2 regions of the Gluconobacter sp. P5E10 genome follow, and region 2 is predicted to be linked to the other one. Evidence: riboswitches for the same ligand, from Rfam matches in the RefSeq annotation. Region 2 holds a riboswitch; the other holds the start of a gene.
What was found. A riboswitch is a leader RNA that binds a small molecule or an ion and turns the genes downstream of it on or off. The one in region 2 is predicted to bind cobalamin.

Region 1 (9,591 bases), on a different contig from region 2:
CGCGTTTTGTGGAAGTCGTGTTTCCTGCGGCGATCCTTCAGCCGCCGTTCTTCAACCCGAAGGCTGATCCGGCTGTGAATTACGGGGCGATCGGTGGTGTCATCGGGCATGAAATGACCCATTCTTTTGACGACAAAGGCCGCAAGTACGACGACAAAGGGCGTCTGCGGAACTGGTGGACAAAGGAAGACGAAGCGCGCTTCCAGAAGCTCGCAGATCGGTTTGGTGCGCAGTATGACGCGTTCGAGGTTCAGCCGGGTGTGCATGTGAACGGTAAGCTCACGATGGGCGAAAACATTGCCGATCTTGGTGGGCTGACGTTGGCGCTGGATGCATACCATGCGTCCCTGAATGGGAAGCCTGCTCCCGTCATTGATGGTCTGACGGGCGATCAGCGCGTGTTCATGGGGTGGGCACAGGTCTGGCGTGAGAAGGTTCGTCCGGATACGGAGAAGCAGATGGTCGTCATTGATCCGCACTCGCCGCCGAAAGCTCGCGTAAACATCCCGATGCACAACGTCGATCTCTGGTATAAGGCCTGGAATGTACAGCCGGGTGACAAGCTCTATCTGACCCCGGATCAGCGCGTCAAAATCTGGTAATTGCGTATGATGGGGTGGAAAACCACCCCATCTACTCGCTGGTTTACGGACGCATATAATGGGCTGCCGCAACCATGTTGATGAGTGCAGCTTTCGTCTCCGGCCATTTGCGGGTTTTCAGTCCGCAATCCGGATTGACCCAGAGGGCATCCGGGCTGATGGTTTTGCTGGCAGCCCGAAGCAGGTCCACCATTTCCTCAACAGACGGCACGCGCGGGGAATGGATATCGTAAACGCCCGGCCCGATTTCCGCAGGGTAGCGATAAGCTGCGAACGCATCGAGTAGTTCCATGCGGGAGCGGGCGGTTTCAATCGAAATCACATCCGCATCCATTGCGCCAATGGCGGCAATGATATCGTTGAATTCCGAGTAGCACATATGGGTATGGATCTGCGTGGCGTCCTGCACACCTGAGGCTGAAATACGGAAACTTTCTACGGCCCAGTCCAGATAGGATTGCCAGTCTGCGCGACGGAGCGGCAGGCCTTCACGCAAGGCGGCTTCGTCAATCTGGATAATGCCGCATCCAGCTTTTTCCAGATCACACACTTCATCCCGGATCGCGAAAGCGATCTGTCGGCACGTTTCCGAACGCGGTTGATCGTCTCGCACGAAAGACCAGTTCAGGATCGTGACAGGTCCCGTCAGCATACCTTTCATCGGGCGGCTGGTGATGGACTGGGCATATTCCCACCATTCAACCGTCATGGCTTTTGGGCGTGACACATCTCCGAAAATGATGGGGGGCCGGACATAGCGAGACCCGTAGGACTGCACCCAGGCGTGCTTCGTGAACGCAAAGCCGGAAAGCTGCTCCCCGAAATATTGCACCATGTCATTGCGCTCGAACTCGCCATGCACCAGCACATCAAGATCAATTTCTTCCTGCCAGCGGATAGTCCGGGCGGTTTCTTCCCGCAGGAAGACTTCGTAAGCCTCAGAAGAGAGCTCTCCTCGTGCATGATCCGCACGGGCTTTGCGGACTTCAGGTGTCTGGGGGAAGGAACCGATTGTCGTCGTCGGATACAAAGGCAGCTTGAGTTTGGCCTGTTGCAACGGACGGCGCGCGGGGAAGGGTGAATGGCGCTGGGCGAGAGCTGGATTGCGATCCGCAGAGCGTGCCTGAACGGCAGGATCGTTGATTTTTACAGAAGAGCGGCGCGTCCGAAGAGCCGCAGCGTTTTCGGCCAGAGTTGCTTGCACGACGTCCCGGCCTTCATTCAGGGCGCGCGCCAGTGTGTGCAACTCCTCGATTTTCTGAACGGCGAATGCGAGCCACGATTTCACATCTGCGTCCAGATCTGTCTCCCGTTCCAGATCAATGGGTGTGTGGAGGAGAGAGCAGGACGGAGCAAGGATCAGGTCACGCTGGCGCGCCAGCGGTTCAAGATGGTCCAGAAGCGCGTTCAGGTCGGCCTTCCAGATATTCCGCCCATCCACTACGCCCAGAGATAGCAACAGGTCAGGTCGTGCTTTTTCCAGAATGGATGCAAGCTGGTCGGGAGCGCGGACAAGATCCACATGCAGGCCGTGAACTGGCAGGCTTAGGGCGATGTCCTGATTGTCTCCGAGCACACCGAAATACGTCGCGAGCATCAGTTTCAGGTCTGGAACAGCTGCTGTCAAAATATTGTAGGTCGTTTTGAAAGCTGTAGCAGCATTTCCCGGCAGATCCAGAACAAGACACGGCTCGTCAATCTGAACCCAATCTGCGCCTTCTGCTCGGAGGGCGTTTAGAACCCGTTCATAAACGGGCAGCAAGGTAGGGAGCAGATCAAGGCAATCAAACGCCGGGCCGTCACATTTTCCCAGAAGCAGGAAACTGACAGGGCCGAGCAGAACAGGGCGTGTCTCAATCCCAAGCGCCTTGGCTTCACGATATTCATCCACCACTTTTGTGGAGGCGAGGCGGAACGTCTGGTCTGCTGTGAATTGCGGAACAAGGTAATGGTAGTTCGTGTCAAACCACTTGGTCATTTCGGCGGCAGGGACATCCTGAGGGGTGTCATGAGCATGCCCGCAGCCACACTCTTCGGATGTCGTTTGGGAGCCGCGCGCCATGGCGAAGTAGGTTCCCAAGTCCACCTTGCCCTGCACGTTGCCGTAAATGGCAGGAACAGCACCGACCATTGCGGATGTATCCAGCACATGATCGTAAAGCGAAAAATCGTTGGAAGGGATGATCTCTGCGCCGAGGTCTTTCTGGCGCTGCCAGGCTGACGCCCGAAGGGAAGCGGCTGTGGAAAGCAGATCATCGGCGGAAGAATTCCCCGCCCAGTACTGTTCAAGAGCGGTTTTCAGTTCACGGCGGGTGCCGATACGCGGAAAGCCCAGAGTTGCGACGCGGACGGTCATGAAAGCCTCGACAGGTTCGTGGCAGTGCGCTCGCAGGGCATGCAGGATCGTTCACGCCCCGAACAGGAAATGTGCGGCGTGGAGACATGCGTGACCCGTCCGGAACGCCCCGCCGGAGGATGTTATGTGCCGTGGCAGGTCTCCTGGCTTACGGGTCTTCGCGCTGATTCCGCCTTCCCGGACTTTCATCCAGTGGCCTGTATGGAATCGGCACTCGCCGCTGACAGTTGCGGGGGCAGCGCCGGCTTTGCATCGGCTTCCCTCTTAGCCACGCCGGATGCGTGAACATCCGACATGGAACCATGACAAGCCTTATGACTGCCGCATGTTCTGAAAAAGAGTCAATAGCTCTTGCTCATATAAAGAACTCCTTATATGTAAATCCGTATGGAACAGGCCCTCATCATTTTCCAGGCACTGGCAGACATGACCCGTCTGCGGATTCTGGCCCTTCTGCGCGAGATGGAACTGTCCATCGGCGAGGTGGCGCAGGTGCTTGGGCAAAGTCAGCCCCGCGTGTCACGGCATGTGAAGATCCTGGCAGATGCGGGATTGATTGAGCGCCGCAAGGAAGGAAGTTGGGTCTTTTTGACTTTGGGCGTTCCGGATCTTCTAGAGCCTGTCTTTATGGCGTTGGATCGATGGACTGCGCGGGAACCGGCGGAAATCCGTGCGGATCGTATTCGCTTGCAGGCCATTCGAGATGTTCGTGCGCTCGCGGCGGAAGACTGGTTTGAAACCCACGCGGCAGAATGGGACGCATTGCGTTCCTTGCATGTGTCCGAACAGGAGGTCGAAGCAGCGATCGTAAAGACGCTCTCAGCATCTCCGGTCGGCCGCCTTGTGGATATAGGCACTGGAACCGGTCGTATGATGGAATTGCTGGGAAGCGGCGCCCAGACAGTCATCGGGTTTGATCGCAGTCCCTCCATGCTGCGATTGGCGCGGACCAAGCTGGCGGAAGCTGGTCTGGAGCAGGCTGATCTGCGGCAGGGGGACTTTCAGGCCCTTCCGTTGCCGGAGCATTCAGCCGATGTCGCCGTCATGCATCAGGTTCTGCACTATGCACAGCATCCGGCTGCTGTAATTGCGGAAGCCGCGCGGATTCTGGATGCCAACGGTCGATTGCTGATTATCGATTTTGCTTCCCATAATCGGGAAGAACTTCGCACACGGGATGCGCATGTTCGGCTTGGATTTACCGACGCGCAGATGGCGACGTGGTTTCGCGCTGCCGGTCTGGTTCCCGCAGAACCAGTGGCTCTTGAAGGCGAGCTGACTGTGAAACTCTGGCTCGGCCAACGCCCCAACTAAGCTGAATTATTGAATAAGGAGCTGGCGTGATGCCCGCACAGAAAGGGCCTCTGCCCGCAATTTCGTTCGAGTTTTTCCCTGCAAAGTCGGAAAAGGCAGCCGCCACGCTGCTGGAAAACGCAAAAACGCTAGCTGCTTTTGGTCCGCAGTTTATGTCCGTGACGTATGGGGCAGGTGGGTCAACACGGGACCGCACCCTGGCCACGCTGAAAGACATGGTTCGGGAAACTGGCGCGCCAACGGCTGGGCATCTGACCTGCGTGGGGGCCTCCAAAGAAGACGTCAATGCCGTGGCGCAGGCGTACTGGGACGCTGGTGTGAAGCACATTGTGGCCCTGCGTGGTGATCCGCCGCCGTCAGCCGGGGGCGTCTATGAGCCTCACCCGGAAGGCTACGCGGGGGCTGTGGATCTGGTGCACGGATTGAAGGAGATTGCACCGTTCGAAATCTCCGTTGCGGCATATCCGGAAACGCATCCTGCCGCGCTTAGCCCGCAGTCGGATCTGGAGCATCTGCGCGCGAAGATTGATGCGGGTGCGGACCGGGCTTTGACGCAGTTCTTCTTCGAAGCAGACACATTTCTACGCTTCCGGGACCGTGCTGTGGCCATTGGAATCGAGCGGCCGATCGTGCCGGGTATTCTTCCGGTTGGAAGTGCTGCGCAGGCCTGGAAGTTTGCCGATATGTGTGGTGCAAACGTGCCGAAGTGGATGCGCGACCTGTTTGAGGGGCTGGATGAAACGCCCCAGGCACGGGCGTTTGTCGCGGCTACGATTGCAGACCGGCTTTGTCAGACACTGAAAGCTGAAGGGGTGAAGCAATTCCATTTCTATACGTTGAATCATGCAGATACAGCATCAGCCCTTTGCCGCCTTCTTGGGCGACGTCCGATCTGAATCGGAGAGGGCTGGATTTCCTGCGCAAACGGGGTGACAAAAGGGAATGACAAGATTCCCGATCGTTCTTCTCGACTACGATGGTACTCTGGCGGAAACGCAGCCGGCCATTCTTCGCAGCCTGAAGGAAGCCTTTGAAGCCAGTGGCTACAAGGGCCCTTCATCAGACGCCCTGAAGCATCAGCTGTCAAAGGGTGGGACGCTTCAGACGCTGTTTCAGGCGATCATTCCCGACAGTGATGTTGATGATGCGCAGGCTTTTGTTCGTCACTATCGGGCGTATTACCCTAAAGCCGATCAGGAAGAGACCGTTCTGTTTGACGGGGTGAAGTCAGTGCTCGACGACCTTAAGGCTGACGGGGCAACGCTGGTCATCCTCAGCAACAAGCATGCTCCGACTGTTCATGCCAGTATCGAGCGCTTCGGCCTTGGTGGGTGGATCAGTAATGTGATTGCGTCCGAACCAGACTACCCGCACAAGCCGGATCCCCGGGTCATGACAGACCGTGTGCAGCCGTTGTTTCCGGAAGTTCCTGCATCGGATTTTCTAATGGTTGGTGACACAGCGGCAGATCTTGGATTTGCCCGCAATAGTGGCATTGCATCCTGCTGGGCGAGTTATGGGCACGGGTCTGCAACGCAGTGCATTGACCTGAAGCCGGATTTCCAGATCGACAGTATTGCCGGGCTTCTGAACGTCGCCCGCTAATACAGTGTGGTTCAGCCCTTGGGGGCTGGACCAATGCTGCCGCGAGCGACGAGTTCTGTTTCCAGAATGACGTTCTTGTTCTGGCGGCCGTCCTGCTGGGTCAGGAGACGGACTGCCTCCATGCCTTTGCGCTCATGAGGCTGGCGAATTGTGCTGAGGTCCGACAGGGCAGCGGCAGGAATGTCATCAAATCCAAAAATCGACACGTCTTCAGGAATGCTGAGACCCGCCGCACGGATTGTTTGCATGGCGCCAATTGCAACGCGGTCACTCATTGCCAGAATTGCTGTCGGTGCATTCTGCCGGTTTAGCAAGAAGCGCGCGCCTTCAGCACCGGACTCTTCAGAGTTGATCGGAATTTCCCAAGCCGGCACGTTTTCGGGGGCAATGCCTGCTTCCTGAAGGGCTGTTAGGTACCCCTCAAGACGCATGGCAATCGTGCTGTGTGCAATATTGGCGCGACGCTTGGCCGTCAGGATGCCGAAATAGTCGTCATGGGCTGTTTTGAGAGACAGGATACCGAAGCGACGGTGTCCTAGCTCAAGCAGGGTCTTTGCAGCGTTGTAGGCGGCTCCACGGTCATCAATGCCGACATATGGCACGTTGTCCAAACGAGGCTGATCCACCACAACGAGCGGAACGTTCCGCTGCTGCGCCATCAAAACGCACCGGCTATCGGGGGCCACGGAATAAAGGATGTACCCGTCGACCGCAGCATTACCGAGCGAAACAGGTGTGTTCATGTTGCGGAGGCTGCTGCCTGCTGAAATCAGGGCCAGATCCGTTTCCATTTCGTCGCAGCTTTTCGCGACGCCGTTCAGGACGGCGAGAACGGCAGGATCAGAAAATGCGTATGGGAGATCTTCACTGAAGAGAAAGCCCAGTGCCCCGGAATGCCCGGTTGCAAGCTGTTTCGCTGCTGGATCAGGGCCTGTATATCCAAGCTCCTGGGCCGCTGCGAAGATCTTTTCCCTCAGCGCAGCCGAGAGTTGGCCCGGCCGGATATAGGCATTCGAGACTGTCGTATGGGACACCCCGACCTGTGCCGCTACATCCTTGAGCGTAACCTTGCGACGACCGTACTGACGGGTTGTTTTCATATGTTATCCAATAATGAAAACGCTGCCTTCGTGCAATCCTGACGGAAGAACGCGAAGGCACCTAATGTGCAGGTGCCTCAGGTAAATGCTGGTCTGAACGTCGTCTGCCCATCTTCACGATTACGACAAGAGGGTAAACGTCTCAGTTTTTTGGCTTTGTTGTCGCAGTATTTTTCTGCGGAGCTGGTTCAAACATCGCCCGGCATTTTGGGCTGAGCTGATCCATCTTCTTTTTCATACAGGCTGTAATCTTGGCTTCGTTAGGAATGGCAAACGTGCACAGGCGGATGGCGTCACCTTGGCAGGCCTGTTTCTGCTCGTCGCGTGTCGCGGCTGACGCCGTGCCAGACAGGGCGGCAAAACCGGTCAGGCAGGCCAGAAGCATCAGATAGCGGGTCATGGACCTTCTCCTTTTTCCATCTAAAAGCGTTTGAAAAGCAGCACAGTTTCCGTTGGCTCGCACGGTGAAACAGGGTGCGGTGCAAGCCGGGTTCTGATCATCGGGAGAGCGGACGGACGATGCGCGCAAACCTTGCGCCTTCCAGGGAGGAGCGTTGGGCACCTGGTTTGCGTGAAGGGGCTGTAGCCGTCGGTGAGACTGCCAGTCCGTCAGAGCGGAGTGTCATGATGAGCATTCTGGCGCGAGCGGCGTCGGGCGTATCAGCCATGCAGTAGCTGATGGCGCGGGACTCTCGCTGAGACTCAATCAGTCCACTGCGGCGGAGTGTGCCGAGATGCTGGCTCAGTGTTGGTTGGCCAATGCCCGTCATGGTCTCGATTTCACTGACAGCATGTGAGCCATCGAGCAGGGCCGACAGGATCATGAGGCGTTGAGGCTGAGCGAGCAGGCGCAGCCATTCGGCAAGATTTCGGCTTTCTTCGAGGGCGAGAAGAGTCATGGGCGCGGCTTCTTCGGCTGAAGGAACCAGTTCGGACCTGCTTTCTGAACTGCTTCCTGGGTCTGAAGAGGGGGGGCAATAGCGGCCTGTCCAGGCTGCCAGCCTTCCGGTGTCAGCACGTTGGAGCGATCTACTTCCTGCAAGGCGGAAAGCATACGCTGCAACTCGGCCACTGACCGGCCAACGCTGGCAGGATAGCTCAGGATGGCGCGAATAATCCCCGTCGGATCAATGAAAAAGACGGACCGTACCGTGGCGCTGTCCTGTGCTTCCAGATCCATCATTCCGTAGGCGCGGGCGACCTCCATGGAGGGGTCTTCAACGATCGGGAAAGGAATGCGGACATTGAAGCGTTCTTCAATGGCCGTAATCCATGCCAGGTGAGCGGGAAGACTGTCTGCGGAAAGCCCAAGGAGCACGCAGTTCCGTTCGCGGAAAAAGGTCTCCATTTTGGCAAAGGCAATGAACTCGCTCGTGCAAACGGGTGTGAAGTCCGCCGGGTGTGCGAACAGCATGACCCACCGCCCTCTCAGCGAACTCAGTACGAATTCACCGTGGGTTGTGCGTGCCGTAAAATCGGGGGCCTCGTCGCCTATGCGAAGGGGGAAAAAGGCGGAGTCTTCAGTGAGTGGGCCTGTCATGATGCTGTATCCAGCCTGTCCGGGTCTTGACTGTTGATAGTTTATTACTTTATTAAACACATAATTGTTTTCTTGGAAATGTGTAACTCCAGAGGTGAAAACGCCATGCCTGATGCTGCCATTGACGCTGCAACTGCCCAGATTGGACGTGTGCAGAGTGGTGAGGTTCCATCCCCTGTAGTTTGTACGTTCTTTGATGAAGCGACAAATACAGCCAGTCACGTTGTTCACTGCCCGATTACCAAACGCGCTGCGATCCTCGATAGCGTGTTGGACTATGATGCCGCTGCGGGTCGGACATCCAATGGCTCTGCGCAGGCGATTGTAGAGTATGTGCGCCGGGAAGGGTTGTCTGTTGACTGGCAGCTGGAAACCCATGCGCATGCCGACCATCTGTCTGCAGCGCCCTGGCTTCAGGAGCAGCTCGGCGGAAAACTGGGAATTGGCGCGAACATCGTGCGCGTCCAGAATGTATTTGGAAAAATCTTTAACGCGGGTACGCGTTTTGCGCGGGACGGATCGCAGTTCGATCATCTTTTCCAGGATGGTGAGACATTTTCCATTGGCGATCTGCCAGTCACGGTCTTGCATGTGCCAGGCCATACGCCAGCAGACATGGCGTTCGTGATCGGAAACTGCGCCTTTGTGGGCGATACGATCTTCATGCCAGACTTCGGGACCGCACGCGCCGATTTTCCCGGCGGGGATGCCCGTCAGCTTTTCCAATCCATCCGTCGGCTTCTATCCCTTCCGGAAGAAACGCGCCTCTTTCTTTGCCATGACTATAAAGCGCCGGACCGCGAGGACTACGCATGGCTGACCACTGTGGCTCTGGAACGTGCCCATAATATTCACGTTCATGATGGTGTGAGCGAGGACGATTTCGTGGCGATGCGCACAACGCGTGACGCCACTCTGGCGATGCCGAAGCTTCTGATGCCGTCAGTGCAGGTCAATATGCGTGGCGGTCATATGCCAGAACCAGAGGCTGACGGCATCAGCTACATCAAGATACCCGTCAATCGCCTCTGAGCCGGTTGACCGATTCAGATATTTTTGTCGGAGAGCACGTCA
Region 2 (9,591 bases):
CGTGTTGAACTCTACGCTGACGCTCAGGATGGGCACCCGCGCATCAAATCCCTGACACAGGGAGAACATCTTCAGGATGGCTGGATTGCCTATACTCTTGAGACTGAGCTTCCTGCCCCCGCGGCAGAGTGTACACTGCGGATCATTCCAGCTGCGGAGATCCTCAGTGTTCCGCTCGAAGCGCCTTTTATCCTCTGGCAACGGTAGGGCATGAAGGCTTACGCTTCATGGGTCGTCATGCTGGAGGGGAAAGAATAATGATCCGAAGCCTTTTGCCGCAACGTCTGACATTTCGCTTTCTACCAGAAGCATGGCCTCTCGTTCGTCACCACACAGGCATAGCACCCGCTTTGAAAAGCGTGCGACCGAGGCATCGGATCCGGACATTTTACGATACCGCATCCGGCATACTGTCTCGCCACGATTGGGCACTCTCCACCGCGCGAGAAGGCCGTGCGTCAGTTCAGGTGCTTGAGCCTGTTTCCTGGGCCGGGTTACCTAACATGACGCGGCCTGAACAATGGGTCTGGTCCCGGAGAGGATTACGTCCAGATATCAAGCTGCTTGAAGGGACTGAAGCTGCAAAACTCGATTTTTCAGGCATAGTTCTTCCAATATACCGCACAGATTTTTGGCAGTTACAAGGGAAGGCGGCGGTTGGTGCCACTAGCCTCAAGGTGTCTCTGTCTCGCGGATCAGTTCAGGCTGGAGAACAGGCGGAAGCTGTTTGTGCACTGGATCTGACGCTCCTGAGCGGTGAAGCGCGAGATCTGTATGCGTTTGCGCAAACTTTAAGTGATCTTCCCATATGGCTGACGGGCGAAACGCTTCCCATGAGGGGAGTGCGGCTGGCGCTTGGACAGTATGATGAGGATGTCACAGTTCAATCGGCGCTGCCTTTCGCAGGGGACATGACGGTTGGGAAAGGGTGGAGCCAGTCTGTTCGTGCTTTTCTGACGGTATTTCTTGCCGCGCAGCCTGCTGCCGAACACGGGAGCGTCGATGCTGTGCATGAGATGCGCGTCGCCGTCAGGCGGCTTCGAACGATCCTGAAAGCTTTTCGCCCTCTGTTCCCTAAAGGAGCGTTAGGGAATGAGATGTCAGTTTTTCAGCAAACTGGGCGGTTTCTCGGCAATGTTCGAGACTGGGATGTTTTTCAGACCGAAATTCTACCGGCTCATGTGAGCGGGGATATTGCGAGTGAATTCGTTCAGTTAGCCAAAGAAAAGCGAGTGTCTGCACTGGCGGAGATGCGACAGAAACTGACTGATCCGAGCATAACGTCTACGCTACTTTCTCTTGGACAAAGCACGGAAGACCCGGCAGCTCTTTTCGGAGCCGAGACTGCTGATGCGCTTTTGGAAGATCATGCGCCTGTTCTGCTCGATCGAATGGCGCGTAAAGTCCAGCATCGGGGTCATCACATCGGGCACCTGTCAGACCGCCAGTTGCATGACGTCCGTAGATCTCTGAAGGGGCTGCGCTATAGTATTGAGAGCATTCTTCCTCTGTATAAGGGGAGCCGCGTTGAAACCTATATGGGCCATTGCAAGGATTTGCAGGACCTGTTTGGTCGTTTCAACGATGCAGCAACGGCGGAGGCTCTGGTCAGGCAGGTGATAAAAGAAAGGCCTGACCTCGCAGAAGCAGGAAATGCGATTGTTCACATGGCGCATCGGGAGCGGAAAAAGATCCTGAAAATACTTCCCAAGCAATGGAAGATTTTTTCGAAGGACGTCCCGTTCTGGTGTCAGTGAGTTATTTCCTTGTGTGTAGCGGAAACCTTGGGTCCAGCTCTGATTTATGATCCAAACGGGCAACCAAAAAGCGTGACTGATTGCCGCAGGGAGCAAAAATCATGGAAAAACGCTGGGTTCTTCTGACAATCATTATCCTGATCGCCGGGCTTATCATGATACTGCTGTGGGCGAGACAGACCGACCCGGGCACGATTGGCCCGGACACGCATACGGAGAAGACGGCCCCCCAAGCTTTGAACGCGGCACATCCATATCTATGGAGCCCCGCGCACAATCAAAGAGTTTCTGAAGCCAGCTGAGATTTGCTTCAGAAATTAGAACGGAGCGTAAACATGAAGTTCCGCGGCTCTCCGTAGTAGTTGTAGTAATACAGATTTCCCAGTCGCTGATAATATCGTTTGTTGGCGATATTGTTCAGTGTTGCGGAGAGGGAAAGATACTTGTTCCATTGGTATCCAGCCTGGATGGAGCCAATAATGTATCCGCCCTGCGTCACGGTGCGATTTGTGCCGAATGTACTCGTTTGAGCATTGAAGCCGCCGCCGATGCTCCAGACATTTTTTTGTGCCCCGCGATATGGCTCGAACCGGTAGTGTGTCCAGAGCTTCCACAGATGCTTGGGCGAGTTGCCAGCATAGGTCAGGCCAGCCTGCGTGGCGCTACCATTATTGACGATCCGGTTGTCGTTATAAGTATAGCTGGCATTGATGTCCCAGCCCTCCAGAGGACGGCCAATCAGCTCTGCTTCGGCTCCCTGGCTGCGTGTTTTGCCTGTCGCGACGTAGCAGTCATCCACGCCGCCGGGCCCACAGATGGCGCCGATGGTGCCGTTATAGATGGCTTCGTTTTTCTGGATGATTTTGTAGCCGGACAGGGTCATGCCCAGGTGCCCGTGGAAGAACTCCCCTTTGATACCACCTTCGAGCTGATTGCCTCGGACAGGTGCGAGACGGCCGGTGGTATCAAACGCAGACTGAGGCGAGAAAGTCGAAACGTAGCTGACATAAGCCGTGACATTCGGCCACAGGTGCAGAACGCCGCCGATGTAAGGGGTCAGGATGCCTTGCTGGTCGATATCGGTGCTGGTGGCACCAACAGTTGGGGAAATACGACGTGTTTTGCTGACATACCCGCTCACCCGGCCACCAATCAGGATGGAAAAGCGTGAAACAGGCTTGATCTGTGCCTGACCATACACGCCCCACTGCGTGGATGGCTCCCAGTAGCGGTTGGTAATGGTAGGGAGAGCCAGAGACGGAATGGCATTGTTCGCATTGATTGGGATACCGGCGAGCGCCGTGTAGGTCCGGGAGTTTGCACTGGCACCGCCGCCTTCATAAAGATAGCGATCGTAGTTCGCTCCCACCATCAGAACGTGTTTCTGTCCAAAAAGATGAAGCGGCCCGGTGACGTAGGCGTCCAGGCCATCATTCGTCTCGTCATACCGTGTATTGGCTGCGACGAAATTGCCAGTCTTTGCGGACGCGTTATACGCGTTGAGATAAGCGTATTGGAGTGTGGTGGCTGCGGTTCGGTGACGGTAGTTGAGGCGCCCGCGCCAGCCATGAGAGAAAAGATGCTCCAGTTGTGCTTCAACTTCAGTCATCGGGACTTCGGATTTGCCCCAGTTGGCCCCCACCAACGTGCTCGTCGGCAGATTCAGATCCGCGCCATTACTGGCACGGGGAAGCCCCATATAACGGGTTGTATCGTTACTTTGAGACGTCACGGAGACTGTCAGGGTGTCATGCCGCGTTAAGTGCACATCTGTGACGCCATAAATCGTCCAGCGACGATCATAGGCATTGTTGTAGAACTGGTTGCGGTCGGTGCCTGCGACGACAAGTCGTGCTGAGACAATTTTCGAGTGCGCGAGAGGGCCGCCGACATCAAGGGTGGCATGGTAATTGTTCCATGAGCCAGCCGAGAACGACGCATTGCCCTGAAAGTCATCGGTCGGGCGCTTATGGACGAAATTGACACTCCCGCCGGGTGTGCTGGAGCCCTGAAGCATGCCGTCTGGTCCACGCAGGACTTCAATACGATCGTAGATGGCCAGATCATACTGCTGGCTTAAAGTCAGCCCACTCATGGACGGGACACCGTCATACTGGGCCTGTAACGAGAAGCCGCGGGCAGTGTATCCGCCCGTTCCGTCGCCATACATATTGACGTTCACGCCCGCGACCTGTTTGAGCGCAGCATCAACCGTATTGAGGTTCTGGTCTTTCATTTGCTGGCTGCTGAGGACCGAGATGGATTGTGGAACGTCCAGCGGTTTGAGGAGCATTTTCGTCGTAGAGACCGCAGAGACCGTATAAGTGCCGGTACCATCCGTAGAGGCGTTGCGGCGATGACCCTGCACCAGAAGCTGCTCAATGCTGCCGGGGGTCTCATCTTCTTGTGACGCGTGTTTCTGTTGCGTGCTCTGCGATTTTGGTGAAGCGGAACGTTCCTCTTTAAGACCGGTCGTTGAAGCTGATTTCTTACGAACTTCTGGAGATACGTCATCAGTGGTCGCGGCAAAGGCGCCATTCCACGTACCTGACAGCAAAAGTGCTGTAAAAAGCATTGGGCCTAGATGTGTACGTTGAGGAACGTTCGACGCTGGAAGTCTCATGGAAAGGGCTAACTGCCTCCTGGAAAATGAATTTTCACGAGAATTTCAGCTGACTTTCCCGTATTTCTAAAGTTACAAATGATATTCATTCTCAGAAACTTCAATCTTTAATTCACGCACCTTCGCAGTTGTTACATTGTAGGCAGCATTCCTGCGATGTTGAGCGGGCAAGTGGTTCCTACAAAAAAATAATTATGAAAATGAGTGTTTTTTTTAAGAATCGCTTCGTAAGAGACCTTTTCCTGTCGAATCAGCTAAGAACTGGCCTTCACGGTCTGCCTTTGAATTCCAAGCCCTTCGATTTCCAGCTCTACGACATCTCCTGGTTCGAGATAGACTGGGTGAGGCTTGATGCCCATTCCGACGCCGGCAGGTGTTCCTGTGGCAATGATATCGCCCGGCATCAGGGTCATGTAATGGCTGACATGTGAAATGATGCTGCGGACGTCAAAGATCATGTTGGAGGTATGCCCGGCCTGCCGACGGTGTCCGTTGACATCTAACCGCATGGAGAGTGCTTGCGGATCGGCGATTTCATCGGTCGTCACAAGCCATGGTCCCAAAGGCCCGAATGTGTCGCAGCCTTTGCCTTTGTCCCATTGGCTTGTCTGCATCTGAAATGAGCGTTCAGAGACATCATTGGCGACACAATATCCCGCAACATGCTCCAAGGCCTTCTCCGGGGAGACGTAGGACGCTTTGGTGCCAATAATGACTGCGAGTTCGACTTCCCAGTCCAATTTGGTGGCATGTTGGGGGACCAGAATACCATCGCTCGGACCCGTCAGGGCAGAGATGGCTTTCATGAAGACGATTGGCTCTGAGGGGAGGGGAAGGCCTGCTTCCTCGGCATGATCCCGATAGTTCAGGCCAATGCAGATGTACTTTCCGGCACCTGAGAACGGAATACCGTAGCGTGGTGCTTCTGAAACGACAGGAAGAGTGTTCGGATTAATGGCCCGTAAGGCGTCCAGCTTATCCGGAGAGAGATCGGCAGCCGTAATATCAGGTAGAACCCCTGCGAGGCTTCTCAGGATGCCAGTGTCATCAATGAGTCCAGGTGTTTCCTGATCCAAGGGACCAAAACGACAGAGCTTCATCCTGCGACACTTTCTGTCCAGAGTGGGGAAGCATGAGGTTAGGCATGTTTTGGTTTCTCTTCCAAGGATCGAGGCGCCTCCATTGTTCAAATTGATAACTTCAGTTATTGATATGTTATAACATACGTGTTTGACTATATGGGAGTTTCGGTTATGCCCCTGCTCAATGATGGTTCCCCGGAAGGGGATGAAAAGGGAACGCAGTGAAATGCTGCGGCTGCCCCCGCAACTGTAAGCGGTGAGGCTGATCACGATGGGTTCCGGGAACCCGGCCACTGGGGCGTCAGCCTTGGGAAGGCTCGCGATCTGCCGATGATCCGCAAGCCAGGAGACCTGCCATCGAAAATGGTCATGGACGAAGCGAAAGGGCGGGGTGCACCGGACGCAGCAGGATGGTTCATCCTGCTCATCGTAGTGACGCATTGTTGAGTGAAGTTTGCGTTATCCATGAGGAAAATCAGTTTTGTCGGTGTGTTGCCCGTCGCGGCATTGACCGTTTTTCAGCCTGCGTTCGCCCAGGCAGAAGACGTCAGGAAGGCGGCAGCCAAAGCGAAAGAAGAACACATTACGGCGCACGGTCGGGCGCAGCCGCTGAAGGATAGTGCTGTTATCGGGGGCAGACTTGGGCTGACGGTTCAACATAATCCTGCGACAATCAATGTGATTCAGCGCAGCGTGATGGAACAGCGCGGTTATGCGCACGCTGAAGACTCCGCAGACAGTGCACCGGGTGTTTCTTCCGGTGGATCTCCAGGAAGTCCGGCGCAGATGATGATGCGCGGCTTCAGCGGGAATCAGGTTCTGATCCTGCGAGATGGCATTTATTACGGCCCGACCACGATGGTGAACCGTCCGCTCAACAGCTTTAATCTTGAGAGCGTTCAGGTTCTCAAGGGGCCGTCGTCTGTTCTGTACGGGCAGGGCGCTGTTGGCGGCACGGTGGACATGCGAACGCGTGACCCTGCGTTTGATGGGCCGCATGCTAATGCTCTGGTATCTTATGGCAGTTTCAATACATGGAATGCTGGTGTTGGCGGTTCGGTTCCCATTACTGACACTTTGGCCATTCGAAGTGATTTCAGTCGTACCTCGTCTGATGGATACGTTGCTGGCGCAGACCCACACAGCAACGATTTCACGACAACGTTGCTCTGGCACCCTTCGAAGAAATTTACAGCCCGCTTTGGCGTCGACTATCTGACAGATCGCTTGTCGACGTACTATGGAACCCCTTTGGTCCCGCTGGCTCAGGTCCATGATGGTGTGGGCGGCCTGCTATCGTCTTCCAAGGGATTAGGCGTAAGTCGATCATCGCTCTGGCGGTATTACAATGCCAAGGATGCAAAAGCTGGCTCGGTTAATGTGACCCCGACGCTTCATCTGACGTGGCAGCCAACGGAGAACATGACGTTCCACAATAAAACCTATGTCCTTTACGCCAAGCGCAACTGGAATAACGCTGAATCCTATAGCTATATCGGTTCAGCCGGGCAGACGGACGCAGCGGGAAATGCCATTGCACCCGGTCGGGTCGGCCGGGATCGGTTCTATGTTTATATGAACCAGCATCAGGTGGGTGACACGCTGGATGGTCAGTTTGATTTTCATGTTTTCGGAATGAAGAACCGTCTGGTTGTCGGTGGAGACGCGTATTATGTGCGGCTCATCCGGAACCGTGGTTTTCCGGACGCGACATATGCGGACAGTGTTTCTCTGAGTAGTCCTGAGAGCACGGCCGTGGGGAGTTTTGCGGGGGAATATCCGTATACGAAATCTCCCACAACCATGGTGGACGCAGGTATCTTCATGGAAGACGTCCTGACGGTGCGGGACGATCTGCGTGTAGTGGGTGGATTTCGCTATGACTGGCTGAAACTGGACCGTCAGAATTATAGCCAGTCCGGTGCGTTCAATCCTGCGACCAGCTTCAAGGGGAACTACAATCCTGCCAACTTCAGGATTGGCCCTGTTTATGATCTGACAGATAACATCAGCCTCTACGGCGTGTACACAACGGCTGAAGATCCGCCGGGCTCCAATATCTTCCTGGTTAATAAAGGGCAGTTTTCACGCCTGAGTCAGTCCAGGCAGGGAGAAATCGGCGCCAAGGGCTCTTTCTGGAAAGGGCGCCTGTCCTCTACGCTGTCTCTGTACGATATCCGCCGTACCCGAGTTCTCGTTGCTACCGGTGTGGACAGCGTGGCAACGGCGGGCGTTCAAAAGTCACGGGGTGTGGAATGGCAGGGAGACCTCAGGCTGGGCAAACACTGGAGCCTGTCGGGAAATGTTGCCTATACGTGGTCTCGTTATGGATCATTCCATCCTTCAGCGTCAGTGAATGCCTCCGGGAACGAGGTTCCAAACGTTCCGGCTGTAACGGCTAACCTGTGGGGGGTCTGGTCCCGGGTTGCAGATCTGCCGGTCGATCTGGGGGCTGGTATGCGTTACGTATCTGCCCGCAAGGGCGATTACGCCAACACCCTGAGTCTGAAAGACTATGCGCTCGTCAATCTTTTCGCGGCATGGCACGCCTATCGTGGCGTGACGGTTTATGGCCGGGTAGACAATGTGGGAAACAAGCACTTCATTCAGTGGGCTGATACCAGTTATCCGAGTGAAGTGATGTTGGGGGCGCCGCGGTCCTTCTCGATCAGTGTTCAGGCCGGTTTCTGATCGTGCCTGAGGTTGTGCTTCAGACGCATGGTGCCGGGTATGACTGCATACTCTCTTTGACGGATCTCTCCGTCAGGGAGGGTGAGCATGTTGCACTTATTGGCCCCAATGGTGCAGGGAAAAGCACGCTTCTGAGGCTCCTCGCTGGATTAATTTCACCCACGGAAGGTGAGATAGTCCTGGAAGGAACGCTGCTCTGCGCCCTTTCCAGACCTGCGGCAGCCCGCAAGATTGCGTGGCTTTCCCAGACCGATGATGTAACTCCTGAATTCATCGTTGAGGATTATATCGCTCTTGGTCGTCTCCCGTTTCGAGGCACTCCTCAGGCGCAGCAGGACACGGTGGCTCGGCAAACGGCAATCCAGTATTTCCGTGTCGAACCCTTTTTAAAACGGTCGATTGGCAGTCTTTCTGGTGGCGAGCGTCAGCGTGTGATGCTGGCGCGATGTCTGGCCCAGACTCCCAAAATACTGTTGCTGGATGAGCCCACCAATCATCTGGATCTTGCGGCCAGAGCAGAGCTTCTAAATCTGCTCCGTGACCTCCCTCTGACAATCGTGGCCGTCCTACATGACCTGTCTTTCGTTCCTGACTTTGCGCCGCGAACTCTCTTGATGAGGGACGGAAAAATCATTCTGGATGGGGCGTCCTCTGACGTTTTGCTCTCGTCGGAACTAGGGCATGCGTTCGGCTTGAATGTTTATCCCGTTCAACTGGATGATGACAGCACGACGTTCGTTTTTAGGCCGCGAGGCGCATGAAAGCGGCTGCCTTTATGCTGTTTCTGGGGTTTTGTGGCTTTGCCGTGCAAACGGCCTTCGCCTACCCGGTTACCGTGCAGAGCTGCGGGAAGCCCGTAACGATCACGCATCAGCCAGAGCATGCTGTCATCCACGACGTTAATATGGCGGAAATGGCCTTTGCTCTACATTTGCAGCCCTATATTCGTGGTTTGACCGGGATATCAGGCTGGAACAAATACACACCGGGTTTCAAAGCTCAGCAAGGTGATATCCCGGAAATCGCGACCCATTATCCCAGTCTTGAACAATTGCTTGATGCCGGAACAGATTTTTTCTTTGCCGGCTGGAATTATGGGATGCATGTCGGTGGGGATGTGACACCCGAGACCTTGGCAATTCAGGGTATCCCGACGCTTGTTCTGTCTGAAAGCTGCTTCAGGGCCGGGCAGTCTACAGCTCTTCCGACGTTAGACCTTCTGTATGGCGACGAAGAAAAACTCGGACAGGTTTTTGACCGGAAGCAGCAGGCTCGGCAACTGGTTGAAGGTTGGCAGAGGCGCGTTCAGCACATTCAGGATCGTCTCAAGGGCCATCACCCGTTACGTGTTTTTCTCTATGACAGTGGACGCGACCGGCCATTTACAGCTGGCCAATATTCCCTCGCGACAGAGCTGATCCGGCTGGGCGGGGGCGAA

Region 1: it holds a riboswitch for cobalamin, as region 2 does, so the genes downstream of both, metE (5-methyltetrahydropteroyltriglutamate--homocysteine S-methyltransferase) here and KP707_RS09995 (TonB-dependent siderophore receptor) in region 2, are expected to answer to the same signal.

What each region holds. Positions count from the first base shown of each region.
Region 1 covers NZ_JACRVZ010000001.1:173,355-182,945, forward strand. Annotated here, with positions in the region: gene KP707_RS00685 (M13 family metallopeptidase) at 1-602, shown strand, start outside; gene metE (5-methyltetrahydropteroyltriglutamate--homocysteine S-methyltransferase) at 646-2,958, opposite strand; cobalamin riboswitch at 3,074-3,278, opposite strand; gene KP707_RS00695 (metalloregulator ArsR/SmtB family transcription factor) at 3,346-4,272, shown strand; gene metF (methylenetetrahydrofolate reductase [NAD(P)H]) at 4,302-5,168, shown strand; gene KP707_RS00705 (HAD family hydrolase) at 5,215-5,877, shown strand; gene KP707_RS00710 (LacI family DNA-binding transcriptional regulator) at 5,889-6,977, opposite strand; gene KP707_RS00715 (hypothetical protein) at 7,120-7,377, opposite strand; gene KP707_RS00720 (helix-turn-helix transcriptional regulator) at 7,475-7,876, opposite strand; gene KP707_RS00725 (peroxiredoxin) at 7,873-8,517, opposite strand; gene KP707_RS00730 (MBL fold metallo-hydrolase) at 8,623-9,549, shown strand; gene KP707_RS00735 (bifunctional protein tyrosine phosphatase family protein/NAD(P)/FAD-dependent oxidoreductase) at 9,591-9,591, shown strand, end outside.
Region 2 covers NZ_JACRVZ010000004.1:273,135-282,725, reverse strand. Annotated here, with positions in the region: gene glgP (alpha-glucan family phosphorylase) at 1-207, shown strand, start outside; gene KP707_RS16805 (hypothetical protein) at 226-387, opposite strand; gene KP707_RS10015 (CHAD domain-containing protein) at 504-1,757, shown strand; gene KP707_RS10010 (hypothetical protein) at 1,859-2,059, shown strand; gene KP707_RS10005 (TonB-dependent siderophore receptor) at 2,068-4,332, opposite strand; gene KP707_RS10000 (fumarylacetoacetate hydrolase family protein) at 4,635-5,480, opposite strand; cobalamin riboswitch at 5,634-5,836, shown strand; gene KP707_RS09995 (TonB-dependent siderophore receptor) at 5,928-8,153, shown strand; gene KP707_RS09990 (ABC transporter ATP-binding protein) at 8,156-8,914, shown strand; gene KP707_RS09985 (ABC transporter substrate-binding protein) at 8,911-9,591, shown strand, end outside.